4 regions of the Streptomyces sp. NPDC058371 genome follow, and region 3 is predicted to be linked to each of the others. Evidence: riboswitches for the same ligand, from Rfam matches in the RefSeq annotation. Region 3 holds a riboswitch; each other region holds the start of a gene.
The links. Region 3 has a riboswitch for cobalamin ahead of metE (5-methyltetrahydropteroyltriglutamate--homocysteine S-methyltransferase). Riboswitches for the same ligand answer to the same signal wherever they lie in the genome.
Positions count from the first base shown of each region.

Region 1 (4,166 bases), on a different contig from region 3:
CTTCGCGAGGTCGGCGACGTCCGAGTGGAGGTCGACCTCCTCCACGGTCCAGGTGTTCTTGATCGCGTCCCGGTAGCGCTCGTAGAAGTCCGGGTAGCGCATGGGACGCAGGGTCAGCTCGAAGCCCGGGTCGAGCAGGTTCTTCTCGGTCTTCTCAGGTGCGGCGGTCATTACTGGCAGGCCTCGCAGGACTCGGGGTTCTCAAGGGAGCAGGCGACGGCGTCGGGGTCGGCGACCTGCTGGACGGGGATGGTCTTCTCGGGCTGCGCCTGCGCCTGCGCGGCACGGGCGATCCGGGTCGCCGGGCGCGAGCGCAGGTAGTACGTCGTCTTCAGGCCCGACTTCCAGGCGTACGCGTACATCGAGGAGAGCTTGCCGATGGTCGGCGTCTCCAGGAACAGGTTCAGCGACTGGGCCTGGTCGAGGAACGGGGTGCGGGCCGCGGCCATGTCGATCAGGCCGCGCTGCGGGATCTCCCACGCCGTGCGGTAGAGGTCGCGGACGTCCTGGGGCACCCAGGTGAAGCCCTGCACCGAGCCACTCGACTCGCGCAACGCCTCCCGGGTCTGCGCATCCCACACGCCGAGCTTCTTCAGCTCCTCCACCAGGTAGGAGTTGACCTGGAGGAACTCGCCGGACAGCGTCTCGCGCTTGAACAGGTTGGAGACCTGCGGCTCGATGCACTCGTAGACGCCCGCGATGGACGCGATGGTCGCGGTCGGCGCGATCGCGAGGAGCAGCGAGTTGCGCATGCCCACCGCGGCGATACGTTCCCGCAGGGCCGCCCAGCGCTCCGGCCAGTTCAGCTCGACGTCGAAGTGGTCGGGGTGCAGGACACCGCGGGCGGTACGGGTCTTCTCCCAGGCCGGCAGCGGGCCGTTGCGCTCCGCGAGGTCGGCGGAGGCCTCGTACGCGGCGAGCATCACGCGTTCGGCGATCCGGGTGGAGAGCGCGCGGGCGGCGGGCGAGTCGAAGGGCAGCCGCAGCTTGAAGAAGACGTCCTGCAGACCCATCGCGCCGAGGCCCACCGGCCGCCACTTGGCGTTGGAACGGCCCGCCTGCTCGGTCGGGTAGAAGTTGATGTCGACGACCCGGTCGAGGAAGGTCACCGCGGTGCGCACGGTGGCGTCCAGCCGCTCCCAGTCGATGTCGCCGTCGACCACGAAGGCGCCCAGGTTGACCGACCCGAGGTTGCAGACGGCCGTCTCCCCGTCGTCCGTGACCTCCAGGATCTCGGTGCACAGGTTCGAGGAGTGGACGGTGTGGCCCGGCTCCGCGGTCTGGTTGGCGGTGCGGTTGGCGGCGTCCTTGAAGGTCATCCAGCCGTTGCCGGTCTGCGCGAGGGTGCGCATCATGCGGCCGTACAGGTCGCGGGCCGGGATCGTCTTCTTGGCGAGCCCGGCTTCCTCCGCCTTGCGGTACGCGGCGTCGAACTCGTCGCCCCACAGGTCGACCAGCTCGGGCACGTCGGCGGGGGAGAAGAGCGACCAGACGCCGTTCGTGTCGACCCGGCGCATGAACTCGTCCGGGATCCAGTGCGCGAGGTTCAGGTTGTGCGTACGGCGGGCGTCCTCACCGGTGTTGTCGCGCAGCTCCAGGAACTCCTCGATGTCGGAGTGCCAGGTCTCCAGGTACACCGCGGCCGCGCCCTTGCGCCTGCCGCCCTGGTTCACCGCGGCCACCGAGGCGTCGAGGGTCTTCAGGAACGGGACGATGCCGTTGGAGTGCCCGTTCGTGCCGCGGATCAGCGAACCCCGGGAGCGGATCCGGGAGTACGACAGGCCGATGCCGCCGGCGTGCTTCGAGAGCCGGGCCACCTGGTGGTAGCGGTCGTAGATGGAGTCCAGCTCGTCCAGCGGGGAGTCGAGGAGGTAGCAGGACGACATCTGCGGGTGCCGCGTACCGGAGTTGAAGAGCGTGGGGGAGGACGGCAGATAGTCGAGGCGGCTCATCAGGCCGTAGAGCGCGGCGACTTCGTCGAGTGCGCGGGTCGAGTCGTCCTCGGCGAGACCGCTCGCCACCCGCAGCATGAAGTGCTGGGGCGTCTCGATGACCTGCCGGGTGATGGGGTGCCGGAGCAGATAGCGGCTGTGCAGCGTGCGCAGCCCGAAGTAGCCGAAGCGGTCGTCGCCTTCGAGGTCGATCAGCGCGTCCAGACGGGTCGCGTGCAGGCGTACGAACGCGGCCGTGCGGTCGGCGATCAGACCCTCGCGGTGGCCCGTGGTGATGGACCCGGAGAACGACGTGACGCCCTGCGAGGCGGCCTCGGCGGCGATGCTGATCGTCAGCAGCCGGGCGGCCAGCCGCGAGTAGACGGGGTCCTCGGAGATGAGTCCGGCGGCCCCCTCGGTGGCCAGTTCGCGCAGCTCCGCCTCATCCGCGCGGGCGGACCGGCCGCGCAGCGCGGCGGCGGCGACCCGGCCGGGGTCGGCGCCGGGGAGGTCGGCGGTGAGGCGGGTCAGGGTCCGCAGCAGTGCGGCACCGGGACCGTCCGTCTCCACCGACGTCGCGGACGGTGTCGCTGTGGCCGGATCGGCTGGCGCGATGGTCACGTGGGGCTCTCCCTCGCTCGGCACGGGGCCTTGCGGAGGGCAGCGGGACACGCGACACCTTGCCGGTACGCGTGCGTCCACCGGCCCATTCCACGAGACCCGGACGTCGTCGGCGCCCGGGCCGGGTGGCCGGGGCGCGCTGTCGGCAGGTCCTCGGACTGACCGAGTGCGCATACGCGCACAAGTACACCGTTGCGGGACAGTTCCGGATTCGCACCGGATTCCCCTGCGACGACAGCGAGCACGAGCATACATCTTGTGCCGGGCTGCGGTGGCACCCCCACATCTTGTGTCGCGCCGTTCTCGGAGCGTGTCAGAGCGTCAACTCATAGGTGAGCAGCAGGATGTCGTCGATGTCCGGGAGCGGGTTCCAGTCGCGCTCGGGGCAGCGTGTGAAGCCGAACCGTTCGTAGAGGCGGTGGGCCGCGTGCATGGTCCGCTGGGTGGAGAGCACGACGCGGACGCAGCCGTCGACCTCGCGGGCCCGCTCGACGCACGCGTGGACGAGGGCCGCGCCGGCGCCTCGCCCCCGGTCCTCGCGCGCGACGGCGAGCATCCGCACCTCCGCCTCGCCGGACCGCGCGATGTCGGCCATGGGCCCGCCGGCCGGCACGAAAGTCACCCCGCCGAGCACCCGGGCGCCCTCGACGGCGACGAGCGCATCGGCCGCCGCCGCCCGCTTCGCCACGTCCCGCAGCTCCCCGAGGTACTCGTCGCTCTCCCCGAAGTCGAGGAGGCCGTCGCCGAGATACGCCTGGGCGGTGAGTTCCCCTACGGTCGCGTACTCCTCGGGCCGCGCCCGCCTGATGACGATGTCCATGCGGGGAGTGTGCCGGACGGGCACGACGACGGGCCGCCGAATTTCTCGGCGGCCCGTCGAGGGGTACGCGAACCACGGGCCGTCCTCGGGTACGAGACCGGCGGCCCGTCAGGGGGTGCGGGACCGGAACCGGGTGCGGGACCCGGTCAGTGCGTCGTGCCCGCCGTGGCCGGCGGCAGCTCGACCTGCACGCCCGCGTCGCCCGCGTCCACCGTGTAGTCCTCCGGGGACGTCTCGTCGATGCCGTCCGGCGCCTTGAAGGCCCGCAGGGCGAAGGTGAGGACGACGGTCACCACGATGTTCATGACGAACGCCGTGAGACCGATGTAGCCGATCTCGCCGATGCCGGGGATCTCCTTCGAGCTGCCGCCGAAGTGCTTCTGGGTCGGCGAGGCGACGCCGTACGCGGCGAGCGTGCCGTACACCATGCCGACCGCCCAGCCCGCGAGCAGCGCCCAGCGGTGGAACCAGCGGGTGAACAGGCCGCCGACCAGGGCCGGGAAGGTCTGCAGGATCCAGATGCCGCCCAGGAGCTGGAAGTTGATCGCGACGGTCTTGTCCATGGTGAGGACGAAGACCAGCGCGCCCACCTTCACCAGCAGCGAGACCAGCTTGGAGACCTGGGTCTCCTGCTTCGGCGTCGCGTCCGGCTTGATGAAGTCCTTGTAGATGTTGCGGGTGAAGAGATTCGCGGCCGCGATCGACATGATGGCCGCCGGCACCAGCGCGCCGATGCCAATGGCCGCGAAGGCCACTCCCGCGAACCAGTCAGGGAACATGTTCTCGAAGAGCTG
Region 1 is NZ_JBHXJC010000004.1:422,198-426,363, forward strand. Features, by position in the region: gene ACFWM2_RS16635 (ribonucleotide-diphosphate reductase subunit beta) at 1-171, opposite strand, end outside; gene ACFWM2_RS16640 (ribonucleoside-diphosphate reductase subunit alpha) at 171-2,552, opposite strand; cobalamin riboswitch at 2,679-2,820, opposite strand; gene ACFWM2_RS16645 (GNAT family N-acetyltransferase) at 2,866-3,372, opposite strand; gene mctP (monocarboxylate uptake permease MctP) at 3,519-4,166, opposite strand, start outside.
Region 1: it holds a riboswitch for cobalamin, as region 3 does, so the genes downstream of both, ACFWM2_RS16640 (ribonucleoside-diphosphate reductase subunit alpha) here and metE (5-methyltetrahydropteroyltriglutamate--homocysteine S-methyltransferase) in region 3, are expected to answer to the same signal.

Region 2 (4,166 bases), on a different contig from region 3:
GCTCGGCGGCCAGCGCGTCCACGTCCGTGAAGTTGGACATCAGCGGGACCGCGCAGACGGCGACGCGCAGCACGTCCGCGCCGACGGGGGGTGCCACCACGGACTCGCGCACGGTCCCGCGCAGCGACACCCGCAGCCCGTCCTCCTCGTCGATCCCCAGACCGTGCCGGAACGGCAGCACGCCGTAAGAGGGCCGTCCGGTCAGGCCCCGGAGCATGTCGAGCCCCGGTTCCAGCAGGGAGACGTCGCCGCGGAACTTGTTGACCAGGAACCCGGCGACGAGCTCCTGGTCCGCGCGGCTCAGCAGCGCGACCGTCCCGAAGAAGGACGCGAAGACACCGCCGCGGTCGATGTCCCCGACCACGAGCACGGGCAGCCGCGCGTTCCGCGCGATCCCCATGTTCACGATGTCGGTCCGCCGCAGATTGATCTCGGCCGGGCTGCCTGCCCCTTCACAGATCACCGCGTCATACGTGCCCCGCAACTCGGCCAGACAGTCGAGGACGGTCCCGAGCAGTGCCTCCTGGCGTCCGCCGTGATAGCCGCGCGCGGTCATCTCGCCCACCGGCCTGCCCATCAGCACCACTTGGCTGCTGCGGTCACCGCCCGGCTTCAGCAGTACCGGGTTCATCTGCGCGGTGGGCTCCACCCGGGCGGCCTGGGCCTGCATGGCCTGGGCCCGTCCGATCTCGGCGCCCTCGCGCGTGACGAACGAGTTCAGGGACATGTTCTGCGCCTTGAAGGGCGCGACCTTCACACCCTGGCGCACCAGCCACCGGCAGATCCCGGCGGTCACGACGCTCTTGCCTGCGTCGGAGGTCGTTCCGGCGATCAGCAGTCCGCCGCTCATGACGCGGCCCCCCTCTTGCTCTTGAACAGCAGTTGTCCGGCGGTACAGGCAGCCAGGGCGAGCGTGCTCACCCGCCGCGACAGCCGTACGGCCCGCTCGATGTCGGCGACTTCGACGGCCCGCCCGGTCTCGTTGAGGACGGGCCGGTGCTCGACCCGGCCCCCGTACGCGAGGGTGCCGCCGAGCCGCACGCCGAGCGCGCCCGCGAACGAGGCTTCGACGGGGCCGGCGTTGGGACTGGGGTGCCGGCCGGCGTCCTCGCGCCAGGCGCGTACGGCGCCGCGCGGGTCGCTGCCCGCGACGGCGGCGAGTACGGCGGTCAGCCGGGCGCCGGGCCACCCCATGACGTCGTCGAGCCGCGCCGAAGCCCAGCCGAAGCGGCGGTACTTGGCGGACCTGTGCCCGACCATGGCGTCCAGTGTGTTGACGGCCCGGAAGCCGGCCAGCCCGGGCACACCGGCCACGGCGCCCCACACGAGCGCTCCCACCACGGCGTCGGAGGTGTTCTCGGCCACGGACTCGACGACGGCACGCGCGATTCCGTCCGCGTCGAGTGCCTGAGGATCCCGCCCGCACAGATGCGGCAGCCGCTCCCGGGCCACCTCGATGTCCCCGGCCGCCAGCGCACCGCCGATCGCCCGGGCCTCCCGGGCGAGGGAGGTCCCGCCCACGACGGCCCAGGTGGCGGTGGCGGTCAGCGCGAGGGAGGCGGCACCGGAGCTTCGCAGGGAACGGCTCGCGAGGGCGGCGAGCCCGGCGGCACCGCCCGCGCAGACGGCGGTGTGCAGTGCGCCCCACCCGCGGTGGTCGCGCCACAACGTCCGCTCCACGGCACCCGCGGCCCGCCCGAAGACGGCGACCGGGTGCCCGCGGCGGGGATCGCCGAGGAGCAGGTCACCGAGGAGGCCGGCGGCGGTGCCGTACGCGAAGACGCGATCGGCACGCATCGGTTCAGCCGACCGGAACGTCGGCTCGGACCGGGGTACTCAACGCATTGGGGCAGCCGCGCATGGCGATATGTCCTCACTCAGGGTGTCCACGCCCTGGTTCGACGAGACCGGCGGTGAGAGTTCCTGGCTCCCGGGGATTCTCTTCCCCGGTGACAGTGGCGGGACCGCGCCGGATTCGCACCGGCTTCCTCTCCTGCCGCCGTACTTGGCTCCGGCAGTCCACCACGGGGTGAGAACACCCGTCAACTTGCTGTTGACCTGCGGAGGGAGAGTGTGCGAAGGCCCACACACGCGTGGGGTGCGGGACGTCGATCCGTCCCGCACCCCACGTGAAGTGATGCGCTTTTCGCCGGTTTTGGGTATCCGGCTCCCGAGTCCTTCCGGGTGTCAGGCGACGATCAGATAGATGCCGTACGCCACCGCCGCCGCGCAGGCGGCGAAGCAGGCGTACGCGCCGGTGACCGCGAAGGCGGCCGAACCGCCCTGTGCCGAGGCGGACTCGCGCTTGGCGAGGCCGACGACGCCCAGGGTGAAGAGGCCGACGAGGGCCACGGTGGCCACGAGGCTGACTCCGAAGACGGAGCCGAGGGCTGCCCAGTCGATGTGCATGCTGTTCGTTCCTTAGACCGTGGCCGGGCGGGTGGGCTCGGCGGAGGGGCCGGGGTCCGGCGCCGGGATGGTCGTCATCAGGTGGGCGTCGAGATCGGCGCCGACCGTGGCGATCGGGCCCGCAGGCGGCGGGGTGACAGCGATGATCGCGGTCGTGACGACGCCCGCGGGCTCGGCGTCGACGTCGTTCACGTTGTCGATGGTGACCGGCTTGCGGCGCGACAGCGTCCAGATGACGCCGGCTCCGGTCAGGAGCAGCGCGCCCGTGGCGACGATGCCCCAGGTGCCCTGCTGGGTGAGGAACTCCGCGCCGGCGCCGACGAGCCCGGCGGCCGGCAGCGTCAGACCCCAGGCGACGAACATCCGGGTCGCGGTCGACCAGCGGACGACCCCGCCCTTGCGGCCGAGGCCGGCGCCCATCACCGCGCCGGAGCAGGACTGGGTGGTGGAGAGCGAGAAGCCCAGGTGCGAGGAGGCCAGGATGACCGTGGCCGCGCTGGTCTGGGCGGCGAAGCCCTGCTGCGGGGCGAGGTCGGTGAGGCCCTTGCCCATCGTGCGGATGATGCGCCAGCCGCCGAGGTAGGTGCCGAGCGCGATGGCCATACCGGCCGAGACGATGACCCAGGTGGGAGGGTTGGAGTCCGGGGCGATCACACCGCCGGTGACCAGGGCGAGGGTGATGATGCCCATGGTCTTCTGCGCGTCGTTGGTGCCGTGGGCCAGCGAGACCAGGCCCGCGGAGGCGATCTGGCCCGCGCGATAGCCCTTCGCGGTCGCCTTCTCGTCGGCGCGCCGGCCGATGACGTACGACAGGCGCGTCGCCAGTAGTGCGGCCAGGCCGGCCACCAGGGGAGCGGCGACCGCGGGGATCAGGACCTTGCTGACGACGGTCGAGCCGTTCACCGACGACCAGCCGGCCGACATGACCGCGGCGCCGATGAGGCCGCCGAAGAGTGCGTGGGAGGAACTGGAGGGCAGACCCAGGAGCCAGGTCAGCAGATTCCAGAGAATGGCGCCGACGAGCGCCGCGAAGATCACCTCGGTGCGGATTCCCTCTTCGTTGATGATGCCGCCGGAGATCGTCTTGGCGACCTCCACGGAGAGGAATGCGCCGACCAGGTTCAGCACGGCGGACATGGCCACCGCCGTCTTGGGTTTCAGAGCGCCGGTCGAGATGGTCGTCGCCATCGCGTTGGCAGTGTCGTGGAAACCGTTCGTGAAATCGAACACGAGAGCGGTGACGATCACGATCCCGAGGAGAAGCGTGATGTGTTCCATTTACCCAGGCTTCTGTTTGACGTCAGTGGCACAAGGACCGTAGGCAACCTGGGTGAACGGAAGATGAACTGGGGCGGGCGGAGGAGTGACCCAATCGGCGTGTCGCCACTCCACTTGTGTCGAAGCGGCGGCTCGTGTGTCGAACAGAGCCGGAATATTGGGCTCCGGCGCGGCTGCTACCCCTTCGCGAACGTCTTCAGCCGCGCCAGGGATCCGTTGAAGAGATTCTGGTCACCAGGAAGGCTGCCACTGTTGTCGTACTGCCAGAACGTCCAGAACGTCCAGCCTGCGGGCAGCGTTCCGGGGTCGGCCGAGTCGTAGCGGGCGAGCCACAGGGCGTGGTTCGAGGCGAAGGCGCGGCTGGCGCCGGTGCAGTCGTTCCACCAGTGGGTGGTCGTGTAGATCACCGGTCGACGGCCGGTCGCCCGCTTGACCTCGTCGCTGAACGCCTTGATCCACTTCACCATCGCGGTCCTGCT
Region 2 is NZ_JBHXJC010000005.1:448,114-452,279, forward strand. Features, by position in the region: gene ACFWM2_RS19305 (cobyric acid synthase) at 1-850, opposite strand, end outside; gene ACFWM2_RS19310 (cobalamin biosynthesis protein) at 847-1,797, opposite strand; cobalamin riboswitch at 1,897-2,040, opposite strand; gene ACFWM2_RS19315 (hypothetical protein) at 2,188-2,409, opposite strand; gene ACFWM2_RS19320 (anion permease) at 2,422-3,687, opposite strand; gene ACFWM2_RS19325 (lysozyme) at 3,864-4,166, opposite strand, start outside.
Region 2: it holds a riboswitch for cobalamin, as region 3 does, so the genes downstream of both, ACFWM2_RS19310 (cobalamin biosynthesis protein) here and metE (5-methyltetrahydropteroyltriglutamate--homocysteine S-methyltransferase) in region 3, are expected to answer to the same signal.

Region 3 (4,166 bases):
CGAGTTCGCCGTGTTCGTCGATGAGATGGCTCAGCATGCCGGCCTCGACCGTGGCCAGCGGGTCGAGTTCGGTCGCCTCCAGTTCGTGGAGGGTCACGTACGCGCGCCCCTCGGCGTCCTCCAGCACCCCCTGCCCGAACTCCACGCACGTGCTCTCCTCGGCCTCGGGGTCGTACGGCGCCGCCAGCAGGCCGGTCAGGGTGACCCGGGCGCGCAGCCGGTCGCGTACGGGCGTGGGGGCAATGTCGGTGAGTTCCAAGCGGACGGGGATCCGCTCGCCCGACGGCGCGCCGGCGCCTTCGAACGGAGCGTGCAGGTGGAAGTGCCCCATGGTCCCGGTGTCTTCGAGACGGCGGACTTCAGTGTGCCGGCCATCGCTCACCACTGTCAGCGAATGAGCGGCGGCAAGGATCGAGCGGACGCGCTCAACTGCTGTCGGCGCGCTGGGACGTGTGGGGTTACGTCGCATCCGGGCCCTCCATGACAGACGGACACTTAGGTTTGCCTAACCTAACTTACTCCTCCTCTCGATGACCAGCCCGGACGCGGGTGCGCCGATCACATCCAGGCCCGCGACCTTCGCGAACCGGGCAGCCACATCACGAGGAGAGACCGGCGCGCGGCGCGCGAACGCCCCGACGGTCAGTCGCGGCCGAGCAGCACCATGGCCATCCGCTGGAGGGAACGGGTGAAGCGCCGCGGGTCGCCGGGCGGTGTCATGTGGCGGATCAGGTCGCCCTCGAAAACGGCGAGTACGGCGTGAGCCAGGAAGTCGGCGTCGAGATCGGGGCGACCGTCGGCGAACAGGCCGCTGAGGTGGCGGTGCCAGAACTGGTAACTGGGATCGGCGTACTTGCCTTCGGCGCAGGCCTGCCCGTGCGCGGACAGCAGGGCGGCGTTGCCTTCGGCGATCGCGCCGAGCCCGTCGAGGAAGGCGAGCAGTCGCTCCGGAGCGGGCGCCCCGGCACCCAGGGGCGGCGGTCCGTTCCGGACCGCGTCACGCAGTTGCCGGGACCTCTACCGGATACGGCACGAACGCGCCGCTGTTGGGGGCGATCCGCAGCGGGCGGCCGAGGGGTGGCACCGCGCGCCGGGGCGGTCGAGGCGTTCGCAGAGGCGGCACCCCTTGCCGATCGGGGTGACGGTGAGGGCGCGCGTGCGGCGCTTCCCGCCCGGTGGCGGCTGCGCCTTCCGTGGTCCAGCTCACCATCCGGATCCTGGACTCCGTGAGGCGCCGGATTGCCCCACCCTCTAGGCTGGCTGGTGCAGCTGGTTCGCCCCGTCCGCCAGGCGGGACGCGTCGCAAGAGGGAACCTGGTGGGAATCCGGGACTGCCCCGCAGCGGTGAGTGGGAACGACCGCCGTCATACGCACTGGACTCCGACGAACAGGGTCTGGGAAGCGACGGCCAGTAGGTGTCCTGTACGACGAGACGCGCCCACGAGTCCGAAGACCTGCCAACTGCCCACGTACGAACGATGCGTACGCGGACATCCCGGTGACCTCGTGGGCGGGTCGGCGTACATCTCAGACGGACGACCGCGCCTTGCCGCGCGGGGTTGTCTCCGTCGGGTTCGTCACCCCTTCGCGCTCGCGTCCTGTCGCCGGGATCTCAGGGATCCATCTCGCGAAGGAGATCTCCGTGACCACCAGGACCGCAGCCGCGGCAGCACAGGCCACCGTGTACGGCTACCCCCGCCAGGGCCCGAACCGGGAACTGAAGAAGGCGATCGAGGGCTACTGGAAGGGCCGCGTCAGCGCCGACACCCTCCGCGCGACCGCCGCCGAACTGCGCAGCACGAACTGGCAGCAGCTGGACGAGGCCGGCATCCACGAGGTGCCCACCGGCGACTTCTCGTACTACGACCACGTCCTCGACACCACCGTCATGGTGGGAGCCGTCCCCGCGCGCCACCGCGCCGCCGTCGAGGCGGACGCCCTGGACGGCTACTTCGCCATGGCCCGCGGCACCCAGGACGTGGCGCCGCTGGAGATGACGAAGTGGTTCGACACGAACTACCACTACCTCGTGCCCGAGTTGGGTCCGGACACGGTGTTCACGACCGACTCGACCAAGCAGGTCGCGGAGCTGAGCGAGGCCCTCGCCCTTGGCCTGACCGCCCGGCCCGTCCTGGTCGGCCCGGTCACCTATCTCCTGCTCGCCAAGCCCGCCCCGGGCGTGCCCGCGGACTTCGACCCGCTCGCCCTTCTCGACCGACTGCTGCCGGTGTACGCCGAGGTCCTCGCCGACCTGAGCGCCGCGGGCGCGCGGTGGGTACAGCTGGACGAGCCCGCCCTCGTCCAGGACCGCACCCCGGGCGAGCTGAACGCCGCCGCGCGTGCCTACCGCGACCTCGGTGCCCTCACCGACCGGCCGAAGCTGCTGGTCGCCTCGTACTTCGACCGGCTCGGTGACGCGCTCCCGGTGCTGGCCAAGGCTCCGGTCGACGGTCTCGCCCTCGACTTCACCGAGGCCGCCGCCGGCAACCTGGACGCCCTGGCCGCGGTGGGCGGCCTCCCCGGCAAGCGCCTCGTCGCGGGAGTGGTCAACGGCCGCAACATCTGGGTGAACGACCTGGAGAGGTCGCTGGCCACCCTCGCCACCCTGCTCGGACTGGCGGAACGGGTCGACGTGGCGGCCTCCTGCTCCCTCCTCCACGTGCCGCTCGACTCCGCCCTGGAGCGGGACATCGACCCGCAGGTGCTGAGCTGGCTCGCCTTCGCCCGCCAGAAGACGGCCGAGATCGTCACCCTCGCCAAGGGCCTCGCTGAGGGCACCGAGCCGATCACCACCGAACTCGCCGCCAACCGCGCGGCCTTGGCCTCCCGCGCGAGCTCGCCGATCACCCGCGACCCTGCCGTGCGGGCCCGCGCGGCCGCCGTCACGGAGGCCGAGGGGCGCCGCTCCCAGCCGTACGCCGAGCGGACCGCGGCCCAGCGCGCTCACCTCGGCCTGCCCCTGCTGCCGACCACCACCATCGGCTCCTTCCCCCAGACCGGCGAACTGCGTACCGCCCGCGCCGATCTCCGCGCACACCGGATCGACACGGCGGGCTACGAGGAGCGGATCAAGGCGGAGATCCAGGAAGTGATCTCCTTCCAGGAGAAGACCGGCCTGGACGTCCTCGTGCACGGCGAGGCCGAACGCAACGACATGGTCCAGTACTTCGCCGAACAGCTCACCGGCTACCTCGCCACCCAGCAGGGGTGGGTGCAGTCCTACGGCACCCGTTACGTCCGTCCGCCGGTCCTGGTCGGGGACATCTCCCGCCCCGAGCCGATGACGGTGCGCTGGACGACGTACGCCCAGTCCCTCACCTCACGCCCCGTCAAGGGCATGCTCACCGGTCCCGTCACCATGCTCGCCTGGTCCTTCGTCCGCGACGACCAGCCCCTCGGCGACACCGCCCGCCAGGTCGCCCTCGCGCTGCGCGACGAGGTGAACGACCTTGAGGCGGCCGGGAGTTCCGTGATCCAGGTCGACGAGCCCGCGCTGCGCGAGACGCTCCCGCTGCGAGCGGCCGACCACCCGGCTTACCTTGCGTGGGCCACGGAGGCCTTCCGGCTCAGCACGAGCGGCGTGCGCCCGGACACGCAGATCCACACCCACATGTGCTACGCCGAGTTCGGTGACATCGTGCAGGCCATCGACGACCTCGACGCCGACGTCATCAGCCTGGAGGCCGCCCGCTCCCACATGCAGGTCGCCCGCGAACTGGCCGCCCACAGCTACCCGCGCGAGGCCGGACCCGGCGTGTACGACATCCACTCCCCGCGCGTCCCGAGCTCCGAGGAGGCGGCCGAACTGCTCCGCAAGGGCCTTGCGGCCATCCCCGCCGAGCGGCTGTGGGTCAACCCCGACTGCGGCCTGAAGACCCGCGGCTGGCCCGAGACCCGCGCGTCACTGGAGAACCTGGTCACCGCGGCCCGCACCGTCCGCGAGGAACTCTCCGCGTCCTGACACGGCGACCGTTGGACCGGGAAGGGCGCGTTCGGCTCGGAGGTCGTCCGGATCGCCGTGCCGCACGTGCCCTTGGGCTTCAGGAGGCGTCGCGCACTGTCGCGTGCCCCTGGGCGGTGAACCCGCGCACGGCGAGAGGGCCCGCGGATGGTTCCGTGGGCCCTCTCGCCGTGCCGGTCGTGTCACTGCGGGGCGGCCACCGCCG
Region 3 is NZ_JBHXJC010000001.1:1,367,530-1,371,695, reverse strand. Features, by position in the region: gene ACFWM2_RS05970 (DUF2470 domain-containing protein) at 1-469, opposite strand, end outside; cobalamin riboswitch at 1,254-1,477, shown strand; gene metE (5-methyltetrahydropteroyltriglutamate--homocysteine S-methyltransferase) at 1,643-3,961, shown strand; gene ACFWM2_RS05960 (CbtA family protein) at 4,144-4,166, opposite strand, start outside.

Region 4 (4,166 bases), on a different contig from region 3:
CTCGATGTCGAAACGGATGAGCGTGCCGTCGAAGTACCCGCGCAGCTGGGCGGCGATCTCGGTGAACGCGTCCGCGTCCTCGATCCAGCCGTGCCGCACGACGGCGGTGTGCCGCTGTCCCGGCATCGACAGCGAGACGAGCGCCGTGCCGCCCTTCGCGGTCACCGACTCCTCGCCCACGAGCAGCAGTTCACCCAGCGGGCTGTCGATCGTCGTATGGAGCGTCATGAGTCCTGTCCCTTCGGGAGCGCGCAGTTCAGGAGGCCCGGGCCGGTGTCTCCCTACGTCCACTGTGGGGCATGCCCGCCGCAGGAACCGGCGGGATTCGGACGCCGTACTGCGGCCTTACTGCGCTCGGGCGAGGGAGGGCCGCGGGGCTCGTCGGAGTCCTGTCCGCCACCGGCACGCGAGTGTCTCTCGTCATCGCCTGAACCGCCCGATCAGGGGCGCAGGGTTTGACACGCTCGACCGCGGCAACCCGCTCCGCGTGACCACAACAGCATCCCAGGAGGAGCTCTTCCGGTTCCTTGAGGATCGTTTCACCTGTGCCCAGGCGTGTACCGACTGTGCACGAGCGTGCGCCTTGCGCGCGAGCCTCGCCGACCCGGACGGCCCCGAAGACCAGGAACGCGTACGACGCCAGGGCATCCTGTGCGCGGAGGTGTGCGACGCGACGTGCCGCATGCTGTCCGAGCAGACGAGCCAGAACGAGGCCACGATCCGCATCCAGTTGGAGTGGTGCCGGACGGTGTGCCTGGAGTGCGCCGAGATCTTCGAGGAGTACGCGGGCGCGGAGGACAGCGCCAAGGCCTGCCGCGAGTGCGCTCAGGCCTGCGCGGACTTCATGGCCACACTGCGCTGAGGTCGGTCGGCCCGCGCAGGTGGGTCCGTGCGGGCACGTGCGAAGGCGGCCCGCGTACGGTGACGGGCCCTCCGCCGTACTCAGCCGGATCGCCTTCGGCGCGGGGCGGGGTTCGGCAGGTCCGCGTGCGGCGTCGGGTTCGGCAGGCCCTCGTGCAGCGGGGGGCTCAACCGCAGGCCGTATGCGGGGCATTGGGCCGCGTCCTGCACTCAGTCGGCGTCCGAACCCTCCAACGGCCGTCCCGTCCGTACGTTCCAGCGGCCCGAGCGTCCGCTGAGCTCCGTGGCTGTCAGTGGCGGCACGTCGACCCGCCAGAACGCCGACTCGGGGGCGCCGAGGGCCCGTACCACCGTGGCCCGGACGACCTCCGGCTCCACCACGGCGACGCTCCGGCCCGTGAGCGGCGCGGCCGTGTCCAGCCAGCGCGCGATCCGGTCGCAGAAATCCCGGACCGATTCCCCGTCGTGCGGTGCGGACTCCGGGTCCGTCAGCCAGCGGGCCACCGAGTCCGGCTCCTTCGCGCTCACCTCGTCCAGGGTCGCGCCGCGCCAGCGGCCCACGTCGAGGCCGGTCAGTTCGGGCACCTCCACCGCGGCGGCGAGGCCGAGCGCATCGGCGGTGTCACGGCAGCGCACGCCGGGGGAGACCCACCGCCGCTCCGCGCCCGGAACGGCGCCCGCCGCCGCCCGCGCACGCCTGAGCCCGGCGGCGTCGACCGGGCAGCCGTCGTCGAAGCGGGCCTGGCGCAGGGCCTCGCTGGACGCCGCTGAGATCAAGATCACTCGACTTGTCATCGGCCAGTTCTCGCGTTCACGACGCGTCCCTCTCCTGCTCGAAAGCCGTACGCGACAAGGGAGTTGGCGGCGCGTCCGGGTGACGGGGGCGCAAAGCGTGCGCTCCGTGCGCCCTTGGCCGGGCTCCCGCTTCGCGGTACGGTCTCGACGATATTGACGACGGTTCGGCGGAAGTCCGGTGGAAGTCCGGCACGGTCGCGCCACTGTAAGCCCACAAGAGCCGCCCCTTGCCAAGGGCGGCGAAGGTCGAGCAAGTCAGACCCGCGGCCGTCGTCCTGTGCACCACCAAGACGGGACGCGAGTTCCCCAGGAGGTCCTGCCACATGGCGCAGTCCGTCGCTCAGCCGACTGTCACCCCCACCGCCGTACCCGCCAAGCTGCCGATCGGCGCGATCGTCCCCTGGGCGGTCTTCTTCGGCATCCTGATGCTGGTCCTGCTCTACTTCGTCGGCGCCGAGCAGGGCGCCACCTCGGTCGTGTCCGGCGAGAACGTGCACGAGTGGGTCCACGACGCCCGCCACCTGCTCGGCTTCCCCTGCCACTGACGGCGCGAGGAAGCGTACGAGTCCATGAACTCCGCAATGGTCAGAAATCTTCTGGTGCGCGGCATGCTGGCGGGTCTCGCCGCCGGTCTGCTCGCCCTGGTCGTCGCCTACTTCCTGGGTGAGCCGCGCGTCGACACGGCGATCGCCTACGAGGAGGCGCACACGCACGAGCACGGCATGGAGGCGGTCACCCGCACCATGCAGTCCACCGGCGGTCTTGCCACCGGCGTGCTCGTCTACGGGGTCGCGTTCGGCGGCATCGCGGCCCTCGCGTACTGCTTCGCGCTCGGCCGGATCGGGCGGTTCGGGCCGCGTGCGAGCGCGCTGCTCCTGTCGACGGCGGGCCTGCTCGCGGTCTACGTCGTGCCGTTCCTCAAGTACCCGGCCAACCCGCCGTCCGTCGGTGACCCCGACACCATCGGCAAGCGCACGACGCTGTACTTCCTGATGATGGTGCTCAGCGTGCTGCTCGCCGTCGCCACGGTGATCCTCGGCAGACGCCTGGCGCCCCGCCTCGGGAACTGGAACGCCACGCTGGTGGCGGGCGCGTTCTTCGTCCTCGCCACCGGTCTCGCGTACGCCTTCCTGCCGGCGGTCAACGAGGTGCCGAAGGACTTCTCGGCCACCCTGCTGTGGCAGTTCCGGCTCGCGGCGCTGGCCATCCAGCTGACCCTGTGGACCGCCTTCGGGCTCGTCTTCGGTGTGCTGGCCCAGCGGCTGCTGACTCCGGCGCCGGCCACCTCGGAACCCCAGCAGCAGGAGAATGCCGCCGTGCCGGCGGCTTCCGTGGCGCCCTGAGCGGCGAGCGGGATCGGGGCCGGGCTCCAGAGGAACCGGCGCCGGCCCGCTTTCGGCGCCTCAGGTCAGCCGCTCGAATCCGTCCAGCATCGCGGTCAGCCCGGTCTCGAACTGTTCGGCGGGGTCGTCGCCGGCCTCGGCACCGGGGCGCAGCACCGCCAGGCTCAGCGCGTGCCCGACGGTGAACTCGCGCAGGCAGCGAACGACGTGACCCGCGTGAGCGGGCCCGAAGCCGGCCGCCCGGAGCTGCTCGGTCAGCCGTGCGCTCGCGTCGACCGCCGCGCGCGAGCGGACCGGATGGGTCGCGAACACCGCGACGGCGTGCGGATGGCCGACCAGCGTGTCCCGCAACTGCCGGCAGTACCGCTCGGCCACCGCACGCCAGGTGCTCTCCCAGGGCAGCGAGTCGACGTCGAGCTCGTCGAAGAGCAGCTCGGCGACACCGTCGAACAGCGCCTCCTGGTCCTTGAAGTAGCGGTACGCGGCCATCGGGTCGACGCCGAGCCCCGCGCCGAGCTTGCGCATGGAGAAGGCGCGCAGGCCGTTGGCGTCGATCAGCGCCAGCGCCGCCGCCGCTATGTACGAGCGGCTCAGCGCAGGTCTGTGGGGAGGGGATGCCTGTCCGCCCCCGGCGTCGTGCTTGTCGGTCTTCATGAGGCGTGTCGTCCATGATCGTCGTCGCGCCGCTCGTGCACTCCCGGGAAACCGCTGATGGGAGGAGTGTCCCCGGGGAACTTCTCGCATGCTACGTCCCGGGCGCCGATCAGGACATGCGCGGGGACGGCCCCCGGAGGTACCTCCGGCGGTCCGGGCGCGTCATCGGCATTCCCAATTTCTGGAACGAGTTCTACTGTGTGCGCCGTCAAGTCCGGGTGGGACCGACCGGTCCACTGGGGGCCAGGAGGCGCCGTGCATCTCGAATACACGCCCGAGCAGCACCAGCTGCGCACCGAACTGCGCGGCTACTTCGCCGAGTTGGTGCCGGACAACGCCTACGCCCGCTACTCCGACCCGGCGGCGCAGAAGCGCTTCTACCGCGACACCATCCGCAGGCTCGGCGCGGACGGCTGGCTGGGCGTCGGCTGGCCCAAGGAGTACGGCGGCCGCGGACTGAGCCCCATGGAACAGTTCATCTTCTTCGACGAGGCGGCCCAGGCCGTCGTACCG
Region 4 is NZ_JBHXJC010000002.1:309,716-313,881, reverse strand. Features, by position in the region: gene ACFWM2_RS08945 (methylated-DNA--[protein]-cysteine S-methyltransferase) at 1-228, opposite strand, end outside; gene ACFWM2_RS08940 (four-helix bundle copper-binding protein) at 488-862, shown strand; gene ACFWM2_RS08935 (histidine phosphatase family protein) at 1,072-1,656, opposite strand; cobalamin riboswitch at 1,780-1,942, shown strand; gene ACFWM2_RS08930 (CbtB-domain containing protein) at 1,980-2,201, shown strand; gene ACFWM2_RS08925 (CbtA family protein) at 2,226-2,999, shown strand; gene ACFWM2_RS08920 (TetR/AcrR family transcriptional regulator) at 3,060-3,653, opposite strand; gene ACFWM2_RS08915 (acyl-CoA dehydrogenase family protein) at 3,909-4,166, shown strand, end outside.
Region 4: it holds a riboswitch for cobalamin, as region 3 does, so the genes downstream of both, ACFWM2_RS08930 (CbtB-domain containing protein) here and metE (5-methyltetrahydropteroyltriglutamate--homocysteine S-methyltransferase) in region 3, are expected to answer to the same signal.